2 regions of the Serratia sp. D1N4 genome follow, and region 2 is predicted to be linked to the other one. Evidence: predicted binding sites of a transcription regulator. Region 2 holds the regulator's gene; the other holds the start of a gene.
What was found. The regulator sigma-54, encoded in region 2, starts transcription at its own class of promoters, with help from an activator protein. The targets are predictions, from matches to a motif close to GTTGGCACANNTTTCGCTNT.

Region 1: hycA (formate hydrogenlyase regulator HycA) is a predicted target of sigma-54. The motif match lies at 2,468-2,487, and genes of this name have one in related genera.

What each region holds. Positions count from the first base shown of each region.
Region 1 is NZ_CM137274.1:2,654,980-2,663,302, forward strand. It holds gene ACX1CU_RS11585 (proton-conducting transporter transmembrane domain-containing protein) at 1-1,281, opposite strand, end outside; gene ACX1CU_RS11590 (4Fe-4S dicluster domain-containing protein) at 1,278-1,883, opposite strand; gene hycA (formate hydrogenlyase regulator HycA) at 1,944-2,411, opposite strand; gene hypA (hydrogenase maturation nickel metallochaperone HypA) at 2,657-3,001, shown strand; gene hypB (hydrogenase nickel incorporation protein HypB) at 3,019-3,813, shown strand; gene ACX1CU_RS11610 (HypC/HybG/HupF family hydrogenase formation chaperone) at 3,804-4,097, shown strand; gene hypD (hydrogenase formation protein HypD) at 4,084-5,211, shown strand; gene hypE (hydrogenase expression/formation protein HypE) at 5,208-6,221, shown strand; gene flhA (formate hydrogenlyase transcriptional activator FlhA) at 6,295-8,323, shown strand, end outside.
Region 2 is NZ_CM137274.1:4,727,313-4,735,635, forward strand. It holds gene mlaF (phospholipid ABC transporter ATP-binding protein MlaF) at 1-466, opposite strand, end outside; gene ACX1CU_RS21175 (calcium/sodium antiporter) at 900-1,880, shown strand; gene kdsD (arabinose-5-phosphate isomerase KdsD) at 1,896-2,882, shown strand; gene kdsC (3-deoxy-manno-octulosonate-8-phosphatase KdsC) at 2,900-3,454, shown strand; gene lptC (LPS export ABC transporter periplasmic protein LptC) at 3,451-4,029, shown strand; gene lptA (lipopolysaccharide ABC transporter substrate-binding protein LptA) at 3,998-4,537, shown strand; gene lptB (LPS export ABC transporter ATP-binding protein) at 4,544-5,269, shown strand; gene rpoN (RNA polymerase factor sigma-54) at 5,300-6,733, shown strand; gene hpf (ribosome hibernation promoting factor) at 6,757-7,044, shown strand; gene ptsN (PTS IIA-like nitrogen regulatory protein PtsN) at 7,275-7,736, shown strand; gene rapZ (RNase adapter RapZ) at 7,870-8,323, shown strand, end outside.

The DNA.
Region 1 (8,323 bases), 2.1 Mb from region 2:
GAACAACCGGCCAATAAAGGCTGGGCCAGCGCTGAACTGGAACAGGCCCTGATAGATCAGCCATTCGCTGGCAAAGCCGTTCAGCGGCGGCAGTGCCGCCATGGAAACCAGGCCAATCAGCATGGCGATGGCGGTCCAGGGCATCAGGCGCGCCAGTCCGCCCATTTTTTCCATGTCTTTCAGGCCGGTTTGCTGTTCGATGGTGCCTGCCGCCAAAAATAGCGCGCTCTTGAACAGGCTGTGATTGAGCAGGTGAAACAGCCCGCCCACTAAAGAGAATGCCGTCAGCAACGGCAGTTGCAGCGCCATACCGACCATCGCGCCACCAATGCCCAGCAGGATGATGCCGATATTTTCCAGCGTGTGATAAGCCAGCAGGCGGCGCAGATCGTGCTCCATCAGCGCGTACAGCCCACCGAAGAATGCGGTACCGGCCGCCAGCAGCAATACCAGCAGGCCCCACCACAGCGGCGGCGTGCCCAGTAGATCCAGGCCGATTTTCAGCACGCCAAGCAGGCCAACTTTCATCAGTGCCGCAGAGAACAGCATCGCCGCCGAGGCGGGTGCGCTGCTGTGAGATTGCGGCACCCAGGCATGCAGCGGCATCACCCCGGCAAAAATGCCGAAGCCCGCCAGCGCCAGCAGAAACACGCCGCTGCGTAACGTATCGGGCAACGGCGTGGCGCGGATCGCGCTAAATTGCAGGCTGTGGCTGTGGGTAGCAACCAGCGCAAAAGCCACGATCAGCAGCAGCGTACCAAGGCGCGCCAGCAGGAACTGGTTATGCCCGGCACGCAGGCTTTTACCATCCTGCGGCTTGCCGATCAGGAAGTAACCGCACAGCGCCGCCAACTCCAGCAGCAACACTAGCGCGATGGCGTTATCGGCCATCACCGCCGCACTGAGGGCCGCCAGCAGCAGATGGGTTAACCCGCCGATGCGGCCGCGTTGCTGGGCGCTAAGAGTGTGCAACCAACCGGCGTGATACAGCCCAGCGCACAAAGCGCTCAGGGCAATCACCAACAGCAGCAGGGCATTCAGGCCACTGACCTCAACGGCATAGTGCAGCCAGGGTAAAACGGCGCTGTGCAGCGGGCTGAACAGCATTTTCCCCGCGGCCAGCAAGGCGGTGAGCGCACAGAGAATAAGGCCGCCGCCGCTGAACAGAGCTCCCAGGCGCGGCCAGGATGCCAGCAGCCAACTCAGCAGGGCGAACAGCAGATGCCCCGCCAGTGCCAGCGCAAGTAGCAACAGCGGATCGGGTAGTGTGGCATTCATCATGAGTGTGGCTCCTTGCGGGTGACGAACGGCAGATCGGCGCAGAGCGCCTGCATGGCGTTGCGCCGCTTCTGTTTGCTGGCGTGGCGCACGTCGCTATCGGTCACTAGCCGGATGGCTTGGGTAGGACAGGTGCGGATACAGGCCGGGCCTGCGGGGCTGAAGGCACACAGATCGCACTTCACCGCCACCGCGCGCACGCCCGGCAGGCAATCGAGAAAGGCACTGATTGGGCGCGGTGCGCGTTCGGCAGGCAGCGCCAATGGGGTATTACAATCGGCTGGGATAGCCAGCGGCCTGCTGCCAGCGAAACCGATGGCACCGAACGGGCAGGCAATGCCGCACAGCTTGCAACTGACGCACAGGCTTTCGTTCAGCACGATGGCGCTATCCTGATGCCGAATGGCATTCACCGGGCACACCTGCGCGCAGGGCGCGTCTTCGCATTGGTGGCACATCACCGGTGCCGAGTCGTAAGCGCTGCGTTTAACCTGTAACCGAGGCAGTGCCTGCAACCCCTGTAGCCGGTGTTCCTCAGAACAACTCGCCATGCAGGTGTTGCAGCCAATACAGAGTTTGGGGTCCGCAATGATAAAGCGGTTCATGCACGCTCCTTGTTTCGTCATTTTTGACGAAATCGACAGTAAAAAATGACGTTTCGACAGTTATGCAGGCTGGGTAATTTTTATCAGCGCGTCATGAATGGCATGGCCGTCATGCAATGAATCAAACAGGCATTGATAGATGACGGCGATCTTATTCAGGTAGTGATCGAAGACCGCTGGCATATCGCGGTTATTCACCACGCCGTCGATATTGCCGTCTTCACCCAGCGTGGCGTGGGCGAAGGGCGCAAAGTGCTCTGCTTCCTGGGGGCTGGCCAGATTAATGCTGTAGCAAATATCGCGGCTGTAAAAACCATCGGTTAACTGAACGCGGACAAGAAAGTGATTGAATAAAATAAAGCGCAGGTCATTTTCCTGGCTGTAGGTAAATTCATGATTAATCTTCTTTTTCGTGGTAGTCACCGCCTTGATCAGCGTGCTGTGATAGGTTTGCCACTGCGCCATCAAGCGGTTGTTTTTACTGGCGATATAGTCAGCCTGGCTGGTTACTTCACTGATTGTGCTCATGCTCGTCACCCAATATTGAAATCACGACTGTCGAAATAGTTGTTGGTCAGCTTGCTATGGCATAAAGCGTGCCAAAACCGCTATTCGCTCACTATTCCCTTTAGATTCAATCGGTAATCATTCACTACCGGGTAAACGTTCAACTTCATTAGGGTGTCGATGACATGTCGTTCGACAAATATGTCACTCGCGATTTGGCACCGTATTTGCAAAGAGAGATCCATGACTCGGTGTACGGAGGTTCAATGCACGAAATAACCTTGTGCCAGCACGCGGTGGAGATCATGCAGCAGCATGCCCGGCAACATCAGGCGCGGCGCATTACTGCGGTGTGGTTTGAAGTGGGGGCATTTTCCTGTGTAGAGGCGGAATCGCTGAGGTTCTGTTTCGACATGGTGTGCCGCGGCACGCTGGCAGAAGGGTGCGAACTGCATGTGATCGAGCAGCAGGCGCAGTGCTGGTGCCATGACTGCCAAGCGGATGTTCGGCTGCTCATGCCGCAGGTGTTGCTCTGCCCGCAGTGTGCCGGGCGCAATCTGCGGGTGCAGGCGGACGATGGCCTGCAAATCAAGCGCCTGGAAATTGAATAACGCAAAGGGGAATGAATATGTGCAGTACCTGCGGTTGTGCCCAAGGTGAAGTAACGATTGAAGGCGAAGTAAAAGTGCCATTCCGCCCGCAACGGAGCCTGCAGGGCGATCTGCATTACGGCTTTGGCGTGGCAGGCACCCATGCGCCGGGCATCAGCCAGCGCCGGATGCTGGAGATTGAAACCCGCGTGCTGGATAAAAACGATCGGCTGGCGGAACACAACCGGCAGTATTTCGCCGCGCAGCATATTCTGGCGCTGAATCTGGTTTCCAGCCCCGGTTCGGGTAAAACCACGCTGCTGACCAACACCCTGTTGCGGCTGCGCGGCAAGCAGGAGTGCGCGGTGGTCGAAGGCGATCAGCAAACCACCAACGATGCCGAACGCATTCGCGCTACCGGGGTGGCGGCGATCCAGGTTAATACCGGCAAAGGCTGCCATCTGGATGCTCAGATGGTGCAGGATGCCGCTCAGCGGCTGGCGCTGAAGCCGCACAGCCTGCTGTTTATCGAGAACGTGGGCAATCTGGTGTGCCCGGCCAGTTTCGATCTCGGCGAGCGGCACAAGGTGGCGGTGCTGTCGGTAACCGAAGGGGAAGACAAACCGCTGAAATATCCACATATGTTTGCCGCCGCCAGCCTGATGCTGCTGAACAAGATCGATCTGCTGCCCTATCTGGACTTTGATCTGGCGGCCTGCATTGCCAATGCCCGCTTGGTTAACCCAGCGATCGAGGTGATCGCTCTGTCTGCCAGCAGCGGTGAGGGCATGGATCAGTGGCTGGCCTGGCTGGAGGCGCAGCTATGTGCATAGGCATTCCCGGCCAGATCGTAGCATTGGATAAGATCCAGCCGCAGCACGCCTGGGCTGATGTATGCGGAGTACAGCGCGAGGTCAATATTGCCCTGGTGTGCCAGGCCGATGAACCCCGCGAAGCGCTGATCGGCTGCTGGGTGTTGATCCACGTAGGCTTTGCCATGAGCCGCCTTGACCAGCAAGAAGCTCAGGAGATGCTGGCGGCCTTGCAGGCGATGGGGGAAGTGGAACAGGACGTGGCGCTGTTTCTGGCCGGGGAAGGTAACCATGGATTACGTTGATGAATTCCGCGATCCGCGCCTGGTAAAACTGCTGTTGCAGCGTATTTTCCGCCGCGCGGAGCAGCTACCGGCGACCGCCGAGCGGCCATTGCAGATCATGGAAGTCTGTGGTGGGCATACCCATGCCATTTTCCGCTTTGGGCTGGATAAGCTGTTGCCGCCGCAGATTGAATTTATCCATGGCCCTGGCTGCCCGGTGTGCGTGTTGCCGATGGGGCGCATTGATGCCTGCTGCGAGATTGCCGCGCATCCTGAGGTGATTTTCTGCACCTTTGGTGACGCGCTGCGCGTGCCGGGCAGGCAGGGTTCGCTGTTGCAGGCCAGAGAGCGCGGGGCCGATGTGCGGGTGGTGTACTCACCGCTGGACGCCTTGCAACTGGCGCGGCAAAACCCGCAGCGGCAGGTGGTGTTTTTCGCTCTGGGTTTTGAGACCACCACGCCGGTCACGGCGGTGACGCTACAGCAGGCGAAGCTGGAAGGTACGGCAAACTTCAGCGTATTTTGCCAGCATATCAGCCTGATCCCCACCTTGCGCAGCCTGTTGCAGCAGCCGGATGTGCGCATCGACGGCTTTCTGGCCCCCGGCCATGTCAGCATGGTGATCGGCACCACGCCGTATCACTTTATCAGCCAGCAATATCACAAACCTCTGGTGGTGACCGGTTTTGAACCGCTGGATATTTTGCAGGGTGTGATGATGCTGGTTGAACAGTTTTGCCAGCAGCAAAGCCAGACACAGAACCAGTATCGGCGGGTAGTGCCGGAAGCGGGTAACCCACTGGCGCAGCAGGCGATACGCGAGGTGTTTACCCTCGGCGGCGGCAGCGAATGGCGCGGGTTGGGCACCATTGCCGATTCGGCGATTACTTTAACCAAAGCCTATGCCGCATTTGATGCGGAACGGATTTTCTGCCCGCAGCGGCAACGGATGGCGGACGATCCACAGGCGTGCTGTGGTGCGGTGCTGACCGGGCGCTGCAAACCGCGCGACTGCCCGCTGTTTGGCCGGGGCTGTACGCCGCAAAACGCATTTGGGGCGCTGATGGTGTCCTCAGAAGGGGCCTGCGCCGCCTGGTATCAGTACCGGCGCGAAACGGAGGAAAGCCTGATATGAACAGCGTGATTACCATGGCACACGGCAGCGGTGGCGTTGCGATGCAGCAATTATTAGACGAGCTGTTCTTACCGGCATTCGCCAACCCGCAGTTGGATCAGCGGGAGGATCAGGCGCGGCTGAGCCTACAGGAGCTGGCGCAGCAGGGCGATCGGCTGGCCTTTACTACCGACAGCTATGTGATTGACCCAATCTTCTTCCCCGGTGGCGATATTGGCAAACTGGCGGTGTGCGGCACCGCTAACGATCTGGCGGTGAGCGGTGCGCTACCGCGCTATCTTTCCTGCGGTTTTATCCTTGAAGAAGGGTTACCGCTGGCGGATTTGCAGCGGGTGGTTGCCTCAATGGCGGCCACGGCGCAGCAGGCCGGGATCCGCATCGTCACTGGGGATACCAAGGTGGTGCAGCGCGGGGCGGCCGATAAGCTGTTTATCAATACCGCCGGGATCGGCGCGATCCCAACGCGGCTAAACTGGGCGGCGCAGAATATTCAGGCCGGGGACGTGGTGATCGTCAGCGGTACGCTGGGCGATCATGGCGCAACCATCCTCAACCTGCGGGAAAATCTGGGCATGGCAATGGACGTGATCAGCGATTGTGCGGTGCTCGCGCCGCTGATCGCTCCATTACGTTCGATTACTGGCGTACGGGCGCTGCGCGATGCCACGCGCGGCGGGGTGAACGCCATTCTGCATGAGTTTGCCCGTGCGGCTAAGGTAGGTATTGAGGTCGAAGAGAACTGTTTGCCGGTAAAACCGGCGGTGCGCGGCATTTGCGAACTGCTGGGGCTGGATGCCATTAATTTTGCTAATGAAGGCAAGCTGGTGATCGTGGTTACGCCACAGGCTGAAGCGGCGGTGCTGGCGGCCTTGCGTGCCCATCCGCTGGGCCGTGACGCCGCAGTGATTGGCCACGTTAACGGTGGCAAGCAGGTGCGTTTGCAGGGGGCTTACGGCATCAGCCGGTTGCTGGATTTGCCCCATGCTGAACCTTTGCCACGCATTTGTTGATCCGGTCGGGGTAGGCTGGCAGCGCACGGCGTTACACTTTAGCGATATTGCTCAATCAGGCAAGTGATTAACCATGTCGAAATTAGAAAAGCAGGAACTGCTCGAAATCACCCGCATGCTGCTCAGCCAGCACAGTTTTAACGGTTTGTTGCTGCAACTGCGCCAGGTGCTACAGCGCTGGCAACTGGCGGACAATGCCGCACTGGTGCTGTTTGATCCGCTCGGTGAGCGGGTAAGCTTCCACGGGCTGGATCCGCAGCAGCAACCGGTGAACTATCAGGATGAAACGCTGTTGGCCAATGGGCCAGTACGCGGGCTGCGGCACAGCCCGTTGCCCCAGCGCTGGCAGGCCAACGAACTGCACGAACGTTACCCGCAAATCAGCGCGCTGGCGCTGTATCCGCCGTTTAACCACTATTGCCTGATGCCGCTGCATGCGGGCGGGCGCCTGCTGGGCGGCTGTGAACTGTTACGCAGCCGCCAGCAGCCGTTCAGCGATGCCAGCCTGGTGCAGTTACAAACGCTGATGGAACTGGTGGCGCTGGCCGCCGAGCAGATCGCACTGCGGGAAGAGGCAGAAAAGCAACAGCGCCGGTTGCGCCACGAGCGGGATGATTATCGCGTTCTGGTGGATGTGACCAATGCGGTGCTGTCGAAGCTCGATCTGGATGATTTGATAGGGGAAATCTCTACCGAGATCCACCGTTTTTTCAAGATCGACGCGATCAGCATCGTGCTGTGCGGCAACCGTGAGGATCAGGTCACCATTTATTCCACCCATTATCTGCAAGGCAACGCTGCGGAGCGCCAGCAATACAGCGTCGCACTGGCGGGTACCCTGTCTGAAAAGGTGATGCAAAGCGGCGAAATGCTGCTGTTGAACCTGAAACACTCCGATCAACTGGCGGCCTATGAACGCCAACTGTTCGATCTTTGGCACGATCAGATCCAAACGCTGTGCGTGCTACCGCTGATTTTCGGCAAGAAAACCCTCGGCGTGCTGAAGTTGGCACAGTGCCAGCCGGACAACTTCAATGCCGCCAATCTGCGGGTGTTGCAGCAGATCGCCGAGCGCATCGCCATTGCGGTGGACAACGCGTTGGCCTATCAGGAAATTAACCGGCTGAAAGAGAGCCTGGTGCATGAAAACCTGTATCTGACCGAGCAGATCAACGGCAACAACCCGGATTTCAGTGAGATTGTCGGGCGCAGCGTGGTGATGTCTGCGGTGTTGAAACAGGTCGAGATGGTAGCAAAAAGTGACTGCTCGGTGCTGATCCTCGGCGAGACTGGCACCGGCAAAGAGCTGATTGCCAGGGCGATCCACAACCTGAGCGAACGGCGCGATCAGCGCATGGTGAAGATGAACTGCGCGGTGATGCCCGCCGGTTTGCTGGAAAGCGATCTGTTCGGCCACGAAAAAGGCTCCTTCACCGGCGCCACGGCGCAGCGGATGGGGCGTTTTGAACTGGCAGACAAAGGCTCGCTGTTCCTTGACGAAGTGGGTGAAATCCCCGTCGAGTTGCAGCCCAAACTGCTGCGGGTGTTGCAGGAGCGCGAGTTTGAGCGGGTGGGGGGCAATAAGCTGATTTCGGTCGATGTGCGGCTAATTGCCGCCACCAACCGAGACTTGCAGCAAATGGTGGCCGATCGCGAATTCCGTAGCGATCTGTTTTACCGCTTGAACGTGTTCCCGATCGTCATTCCGCCGCTGCGCGAACGGCCGGAAGATATCCCGCAACTGGTGAAGTTCCTCACCTACAAGATTGCCCGCCGCATGAAACGCACGATCGATAGCATTCCGGCAGAAACCTTGCGCTTGCTGAGCCAGATGCCCTGGCCGGGCAACGTGCGCGAACTGGAGAATGTGATTGAGCGGGCGGTGTTGCTGACGCGCGGTACGGTGCTCAACCTGCAATTGCCCGAGTTGCAGTATCCGCTGCCATCAATGGCGCTGCCGATCCCAGCGCCCATAACTGAACCCGCTCAACTGGGTGAGGATGAATACCAGCGCATTACCCGCGTGCTGAAAGAGACCAACGGCGTAGTGGCGGGCCCGCGCGGAGCCGCGCAGCGTTTGGGGCTAAAACGTACCACGCTAC
Region 2 (8,323 bases):
CCAGTGCGGCACGCCGCGCCATCCCACCCGAAAGCTCGTTGGGCATCAGTTCGGCAGCGCCACGCAATCCCACTGCTTCGAGCTTCATCAGCACCGTGCTGCGCAGGATCGGCTCCGGCAGGCGGCTGTGCTCACGCAGCGGAAAAGCCACGTTTTCAAATACCGTCAGATCGGTGAACAGCGCCCCCGATTGGAACAGCATGCTCATCTTTTTACGCGATTCATACAGTTGATGGCGCGATAATGCAGGAATGTTATCACCATCAAACCAGATCTCGCCGCGATCTGGCGCTAACTGGCCACCGATCAGGCGTAATAATGTGGTTTTGCCAATCCCCGATGGCCCCATGATCGCCGTTATTTTGCCACGGGGGACCGTCAGATTGATGTCTTCAAATATCAGCCGATCGCCGCGAGAGAAGCTCATACCGCGCACTTCGACCAGATTATCTGCCTTCTGGTACATGTTTATTGATCCTTTACCGGTCATTCTTGCTAGGGGCCTGCTTCTAATAGAACGATTGGGCAGGCTCTAAATCTATCCGTGATGTTAAAGCAACAGACGCGATGCGTCTTATCTTTACAAAAACTTATCGTCATTTCGCTACCAATGATGCCATTGGTTTTACTTTTAGGCTTCAGGCAGTCAAAATTGAGAAATAACGCAAAAAAATGAAACTGTTTGACTTTTAGCCGGGAAAATCCGTTGTTCTTTGTACAACGATGGGCAAGCAAGATGGCCGAATTTCGGCTTTACCAACGAACCGGGATGATACCCAATGGATTTCAAGTTGTAGCCAGGCGGTCAGTCGGTGCCCCAATCACTGGGGTGAACGTGCACAACCCACAACACTGCAACCTGAAAAGCCAGGGGGATTATACCCAATAAAGGACCCTGCATGTTTCTCGCGATAGTATTGTTAATCGTTGGTTTATTTTTACTGGTGTATGGAGCGGATCGATTAGTTTATGGTGCGGCGGTGATTAGCCGCTCCTTGGGCGTACCACCGCTGATTATCGGGATGACCATTGTCGGCATCGGCACTTCCTTGCCGGAGCTGATCGTTTCGGTGACGGCGGCGCTGAACGGGCAGACCGATATGGCCGTTGGCAACGTGTTAGGTTCCAACATCGCCAATATTTTATTGATCCTGGGGGTTGCTGCCCTGATCCACCCTTTGGCAGCGCGTTCTGAAATCCTGCGGCGCGAACTGCCGCTGATGTTAGCGGTCACCGTATTGTGCGGTTTTGTGCTGATGAACAACAGCCTCAGCCGGTTGGATGGCGTGCTGCTGCTGGCCGCGGCCGCCGGGTTTATCCTGCTGATGCTGAAAATCGCCCGCCAGGCCCAGCGCGAAGGCAATGACAGCCTGACCATGGAACAGCTTGCCGAACTGCCGCAGGACAGCAGCAACACCGTGGCGGTGCTGTGGCTGGTGCTGGCCTTTATCATCCTGCCGCTCTCTTCGAAGATGATCGTCGACAACGCCACGGTGATTGCCCATTACTTTGGCCTGAGCGAACTGGTGGTCGGCCTGACGATTATTGCCATCGGCACCAGCCTGCCCGAACTGGCCACCTCGATTGCCGGAGCACTAAAGGGTGAAGATGATATGGCGATTGGTAATATCATCGGCTCCAATATTTTTAACACGGTGATTGTTCTGGGCGTCCCTGCCCTGCTGTCGCCGGGCAGTATTGATTCTGCCGCTTTCCAGCGCGATTACTGGGTGATGCTGGCGGCCAGTATCCTGCTCAGCGCCTTGTGTATCGGGCGTAAACATCGCATCGGCCATCTGGCTGGTGCTCTGTTATTATGTGGTTTTATTGCGTATCTTGCGGTGTTGTTGTTTAACCCTTTCAGCGCGTTTTTTGGCTAAGTGATGGGAATGAGTATGTCGAACATTCAGTGGCAACCAGGCTTTGATTTTCAGCAGGCGGGCAGAGAAGTGCTCCAGATTGAGCGCGACGGCCTGGCACAGCTTGATCAGTACATCAATGCCGATTTTACCCGCGCCTGTGAAATGATCGCCGCCTGCTGCGGCAAAGTCGTCGTAATGGGTATGGGCAAATCCGGCCACATCGGCAGCAAAATTGCCGCTACCTTGGCCAGCACCGGCACCCCAGCGTTCTTCGTGCACCCGGCAGAGGCCAGCCACGGCGATCTTGGCATGGTTTCAGCGCAGGACATCGTGTTGGCCATCTCCAATTCCGGCGAGTCCAATGAGATTCTGGCCTTGATCCCGGTGCTGAAACGCCAGCAGATCCCGCTGATTTGCCTGACCAACAACCCGGAAAGCTCAATGGGCAAAGCGGCAGAAGTACATCTGTGCATTAAGGTGCCGCAAGAAGCCTGCCCGCTCGGCCTGGCTCCTACCACCAGCACCACGGCTACGTTGGTGATGGGCGATGCCCTGGCGGTGTCGCTGCTGAAAGCGCGCGGTTTTACGCCGGAAGATTTTGCACTTTCGCACCCTGGCGGGGCGCTTGGCCGCCGCCTGTTGCTGCGCGTCAGCGATATCATGCACAGCGGCGATGAGATCCCGCAGGTGAGCGCCGATGCCTCTCTGCGCGATGCTTTGCTGGAGATCACCCGCAAGAATCTCGGCATGACCGTGATCTGCAACGATCTGATGAAAATCGCCGGGATCTTTACCGACGGCGACCTGCGCCGGGTCTTCGATATGGGTATCGATCTCAACAACGCCAAAATCGCCGATGTGATGACGCTGGGCGGCATCCGGGTGCGCCCGAACATGCTGGCGGTTGACGTACTCAACCTGATGCAGCAGCGCCATATCACCGCCGTGCTGGTTGCTGATGGCGACCAGTTGCTGGGTGTGGTACATATGCATGACATGCTGCGCGCCGGCGTCGTCTAATGAAAGGAACGAAGTGAATGAGTATGGTCGAAACCTGCTACGGGCCGGTAACTGAAAGCGTAATGGCACGAGCCGGGAAGATCCGCCTGCTGATTTGTGATGTCGACGGCGTGCTGTCAGACGGCCTGATCTACATGGGCAACCAGGGTGAAGAGCTGAAAGCCTTCAATGTGCGTGATGGCTACGGCATCCGCTGCCTGAAAACCTCAGGCATTGACGTCGCCATCATCACCGGCCGTTCTGCCAAACTGCTGGAAGATCGCGCAAAAACGCTGGATATCACCCATCTGTATCAAGGGCAATCCGATAAGCTTTTGGCCTACCGCGAACTGTTGGATAAACTGTCGTTAGCGCATGATGAAGTGGCCTATATCGGTGACGATCTGATCGACTGGCCGGTGATGGCCGAAGTGGGTCTGGCGGTCGCTGTAGCAGATGCGCATCCGCTGCTGACACCGCGTGCTCATTACGTTACCCGCATTGCCGGTGGGCGTGGTGCCGTGCGTGAACTGTGTGACATTATTCTTTTGGCTCAGAACAAGCTGGAAGGGGCCAAAGGGTTGTCAATATGAGTAAAACCAAGCTTTGGATCACCCTGATACTGGCGGTGATCGTACTGGCGCTGATCGGCTGGAATATGGCCGACTTCAGCGATGACGACAGTTCGGTGCCGATCAATCATCAGGATCCGACCTACCAGAGTCAGCATACGGTGACCGTGGTGTACAGCCCAACCGGTAAGCTGAACTATAAACTGGTGGCCGAAGAGGTGAAGTATTACACCGCCGATGAATTAAGCTGGTTTACCCAGCCGGTGATGACGCTGTTTGATCAGAACGCCGTAGCCACCTGGTCGGTACGCGCCGATCGCGCCAAGCTGACCAAGGATCGTATGTTGTATCTGTACGGCCACGTTGAGGTGAACAGCCTGACCACCACCTCGCAGCTAGAAAAAATCAAAACGGACAATGCTCGGGTTAATCTGGTCACACAGGATGTCTACTCCGATGACGAAGTGACCCTGTTCGGGACCAATTTTACCTCTAACGGCATGAAAATGCGTGGGAACTTGCGGGACAAAACCGCTGAGCTGATTGATAAGGTCAAGACCAACTATGAAATTCAGAACCAAAAAACAACTCCGTAATCTGTTGATCGCCAGCCTCGTTTTGACCGCCAGCACTCCGGTTCTGGCGTTGAAATCCGACGCCGATCAGCCGGTGAATATCAATTCACTGAAACAATCGCTGGATATGCAGAGCAACGTCAGCACCTTTACCGACGAAGTGGTGATCAAGCAGGGCACCATTGAGATCAAAGCCGATAAAGTGGTGGTTACTCGTCCAGATGGCGATCAGAACAAGACCTACATTGAAGCCTTTGGCAACCCGGTCACGTTCTACCAGATGCAAGATAACGGCAAGCCGGTGAAAGGCCATGCACAAAAAGTTCGTTACGACGTTGCCACCCAGTTAGTCACGCTCACTGGCAATGCCTACCTGGAACAGCTCGACAGCAATGTGCAGGGCGATCGCATCACCTATCTGGTACAGCAGCAGCAGATGCAGGCGTTCAGCGATAAAGGCAAACGCGTGACCACGGTGCTGGTGCCATCACAGTTGCAAGACAAAAACGGTCAAAAGAAGAGTAACTAATCACTTATGGCAACACTCATCGCAGAACATCTGGCGAAAGCCTATAAAGGCCGCAAAGTCGTTGAAGACGTCAGCCTGAAAGTGAAATCCGGCGAAATCGTCGGCCTGCTGGGCCCCAACGGCGCAGGGAAAACCACTACTTTCTACATGGTCGTGGGTATCGTTCAGCGCGATGCCGGGCGTATCGCCATCGATGAAGAAGACATCAGCATTCTGCCGCTGCATGCGCGTGCACGCCGCGGTATCGGCTATCTGCCGCAGGAAGCCTCGATCTTCCGTCGCCTGAGCGTTTACGACAACCTGATGGCCGTGCTGGAAATCCGTGACGATCTCACCAGCGAACAGCGTACCGATCGTGCGGTAGAACTGATGGAGGAGTTCCATATTTCTCATCTGCGCGACAACCTGGGCCAGTCACTTTCCGGTGGTGAACGCCGCCGCGTGGAAATTGCCCGCGCGCTGGCCGCCAACCCGAAATTCATCCTGCTGGATGAACCCTTTGCCGGGGTTGACCCGATTTCCGTTATCGATATAAAGAAAATCATCGAGCACCTGCGTGACAGCGGCCTGGGCGTGCTGATCACTGACCACAACGTGCGCGAAACGCTGGACGTGTGTGAACGCGCCTACATTGTCAGCCAAGGCAAACTGATTGCCCATGGCACACCAGATGCTATTCTGGCCGATGAGCAAGTGAAACGCGTTTATCTGGGCGAAGAATTCCGCCTCTAGGTTCTAGCAAACGGAAGTAACCTGAAGATTATGAAGCAAGGTTTGCAACTCAGGCTCAGCCAACAATTGGCGATGACTCCCCAGCTACAGCAGGCGATACGTCTGCTGCAGCTGTCCACGCTTGAGCTCCAGCAGGAAATCCAACTGGCGTTAGAGAGCAACCCACTGCTTGAACAAACCGACCTGCACGACGAGATCGACACTGAAGAACGCCCCGAGACCGAAGCGCTGGATACCCGTGAAGCGCTGGAACAGAAGGATATGCCCGAAGAGCTGCCTCTGGATGCCACTTGGGACGAAATCTACACCGCAGGTACCCCATCAGGTAACAGCATCGATTACAGCGATGATGAACTCCCGGTCTATCAGGGGGAAACCACCCAGACGCTGCAAGACTATCTGATGTGGCAGGTGGATTTAACGCCGTTTTCCGATACCGACGCGGCCATTGCCACCTCGATCGTCGACGCCGTTGATGATACCGGCTATCTCACCGTGCCGCTGGAAGACATTCTGGAAAGCATCGGTGATGACAATGTGACCATGGACGAGGTCGAGGCGGTACTGAAACGCGTACAGCGCTTCGACCCGATCGGCGTTGCCGCGCGCGATCTGCGTGATTGCTTGCTGATCCAGCTTTCTCAATACGCCAAAGACACGCCTTATCTCGCCGAAGCACAATTAATCGTCAGTCATCATCTGGATTTGCTGGCCAATCACGACTTTCGCAGCCTGATGCGAACAACCCGCTTAAAAGAAGATACACTGAAAGAAGCGATGGTGCTGATTCAGTCGCTCAACCCGCGTCCTGGTCAGTCAATCAACACCGGTGAATCAGAGTATGTGATCCCGGATGTGCTGGTGCGCAAGGTACAGGATAAATGGCAGGTTGAACTCAATACTGACAGCATCCCGCGGCTGAAGATCAACCAGCAGTATGCTGCGCTTGGCAATAGCGTGCGCAACGATGCCGACGGCCAGTTTATCCGCAGCAATCTGCAGGAAGCGAAGTGGCTGATTAAAAGCCTGGAAAGCCGTAACGACACTCTGCTCAAAGTGACCCGCTGCATTGTCGATCAGCAGGAAGCGTTCTTTGAACAGGGGGAAGAATTTATGAAACCCATGGTGCTGGCCGATATCGCCCAGGCCGTGGAGATGCACGAATCGACCATCTCGCGCGTGACCACGCAGAAGTTTCTGCACAGCCCGCGCGGCATTTTTGAATTAAAATATTTCTTCTCCAGCCATGTGAATACCGACAGCGGCGGCGAAGCCTCCTCCACGGCGATCCGTGCGTTGGTGAAGAAGTTGATTGCGGCGGAAAACCCCGCTAAACCGCTTAGCGACAGCAAGCTGGCCACGATGCTTTCCGATCAGGGGATCATGGTGGCACGGCGCACCGTTGCCAAGTACCGAGAGTCTTTGTCCATCCCGCCGTCAAATCAGCGCAAACAGTTGATTTGACCTCACTAGAGAAGGAAGACATTATGCAGCTCAACATTACCGGACACCACATCGAAGTCACTGAACCTATGCGTGAGTTTGTGAACACCAAGTTCGCCAAACTCGAACAGTATTTTGATCGCATAAATCAGGTGTATGTCGTTCTTAGTGTGGAAAAAGTGCAGCAGATTGCTGAAGCAACGGTGCACGTGAATGGAGGCGAGTTGCACGCCACCTCGGAAAAAGAAGATATGTATGCCGCAATTGACAGCCTGATCGATAAACTGGCGCGCCAATTGAACAAGCATAAAGACAAACTCAAGCAGCACTGACATTAAGGCCGCGATCGCCCAGGCGAAAGCAGCCCAAATTGTAGTCATTGGCTACCAGGCAACCATCGGCGTGTTACCCTGAATGGGGCACGCCGATCAGCCATCAGGGTTAAACCGGCGAAAAAAACCGATTCATCAAGCGTAATCGGCACAGGCAGTTTGCACACCACCCGTTGTGGTTTCAAATCGCCAGTCACAGCGTTTGATGAGGTTTTTTAAGTGAAGATGAGATGAACAACGAAATAATGCAATTAAGCTCGGTATTAAACATCGAGTGCACCAAAAGCTCGGTACACTGCACCAGCAAGAAACGGGCGTTGGAAATTATCAGCGAATTGGCAGCCAAACAGCTCAACCTGCCTTCGCAGGTGGTGTTTGAGGCGGTTCTCACCCGGGAGCGCATGGGCAGTACCGGTATCGGCAACGGTATCGCGATCCCCCATGGCAAACTGGAAGAGGACACCCTGCGTGCCGTTGGCGTGTTTATCCGTCTGGAACAACCCATCGCCTTTGACGCCATTGATAACCAGCCGGTCGACCTGCTGTTCGCCTTGCTGGTCCCGGCCGACCAATGCAAAACGCATTTGCATACGCTGTCGCTGGTCGCCAAACGGTTGGCGGACAAAACCGTCTGCCGCCGCCTGCGGGCTGCACAGACCGATGAAGAGCTCTATCAGATTATCACCGAATAACCGTTGGTTGACGTGACTTTCAGCCATGAAAAAGCTACTGTTTTACTGATAATGCATCCAGGCTTCGGCCTGGATAATAAAAGATCCTAACGGTGGCGATAAGCGCCATTGAGATGCCAGGGGGAGTTGCCACATGGTGCTGATGATTGTCAGCGGCCGTTCCGGTTCAGGGAAGTCTGTCGCCCTACGGGCGCTGGAAGATATGGGTTTTTACTGCGTTGATAACCTGCCGGTAGTACTGCTGCCGCAGCTTGCTCAAACGCTGGCTGAGCGTAATACCTCTGCGGCGGTGAGCATTGACGTGCGTAACATGCCCGAATCACCGGAAGTGTTCGAACATGCAATGACGCAGTTGCCAGAGAGCTTTTCACCGCAACTGCTGTTCCTCGACGCCGATCGCAATACCCTGATCCGCCGCTACAGCGATACTCGCCGCCTGCATCCTCTTTCTGCCAAAAATCTGTCGCTGGAAAGCGCGATCGATGAAGAAAGCGATTTGCTCGAACCCCTGCGTTCGCGCGCCGATCTGATCATCGACACCTCAGAAATGTCGGTGCATGAGCTGGCCGAAATGCTGCGTACCCGCC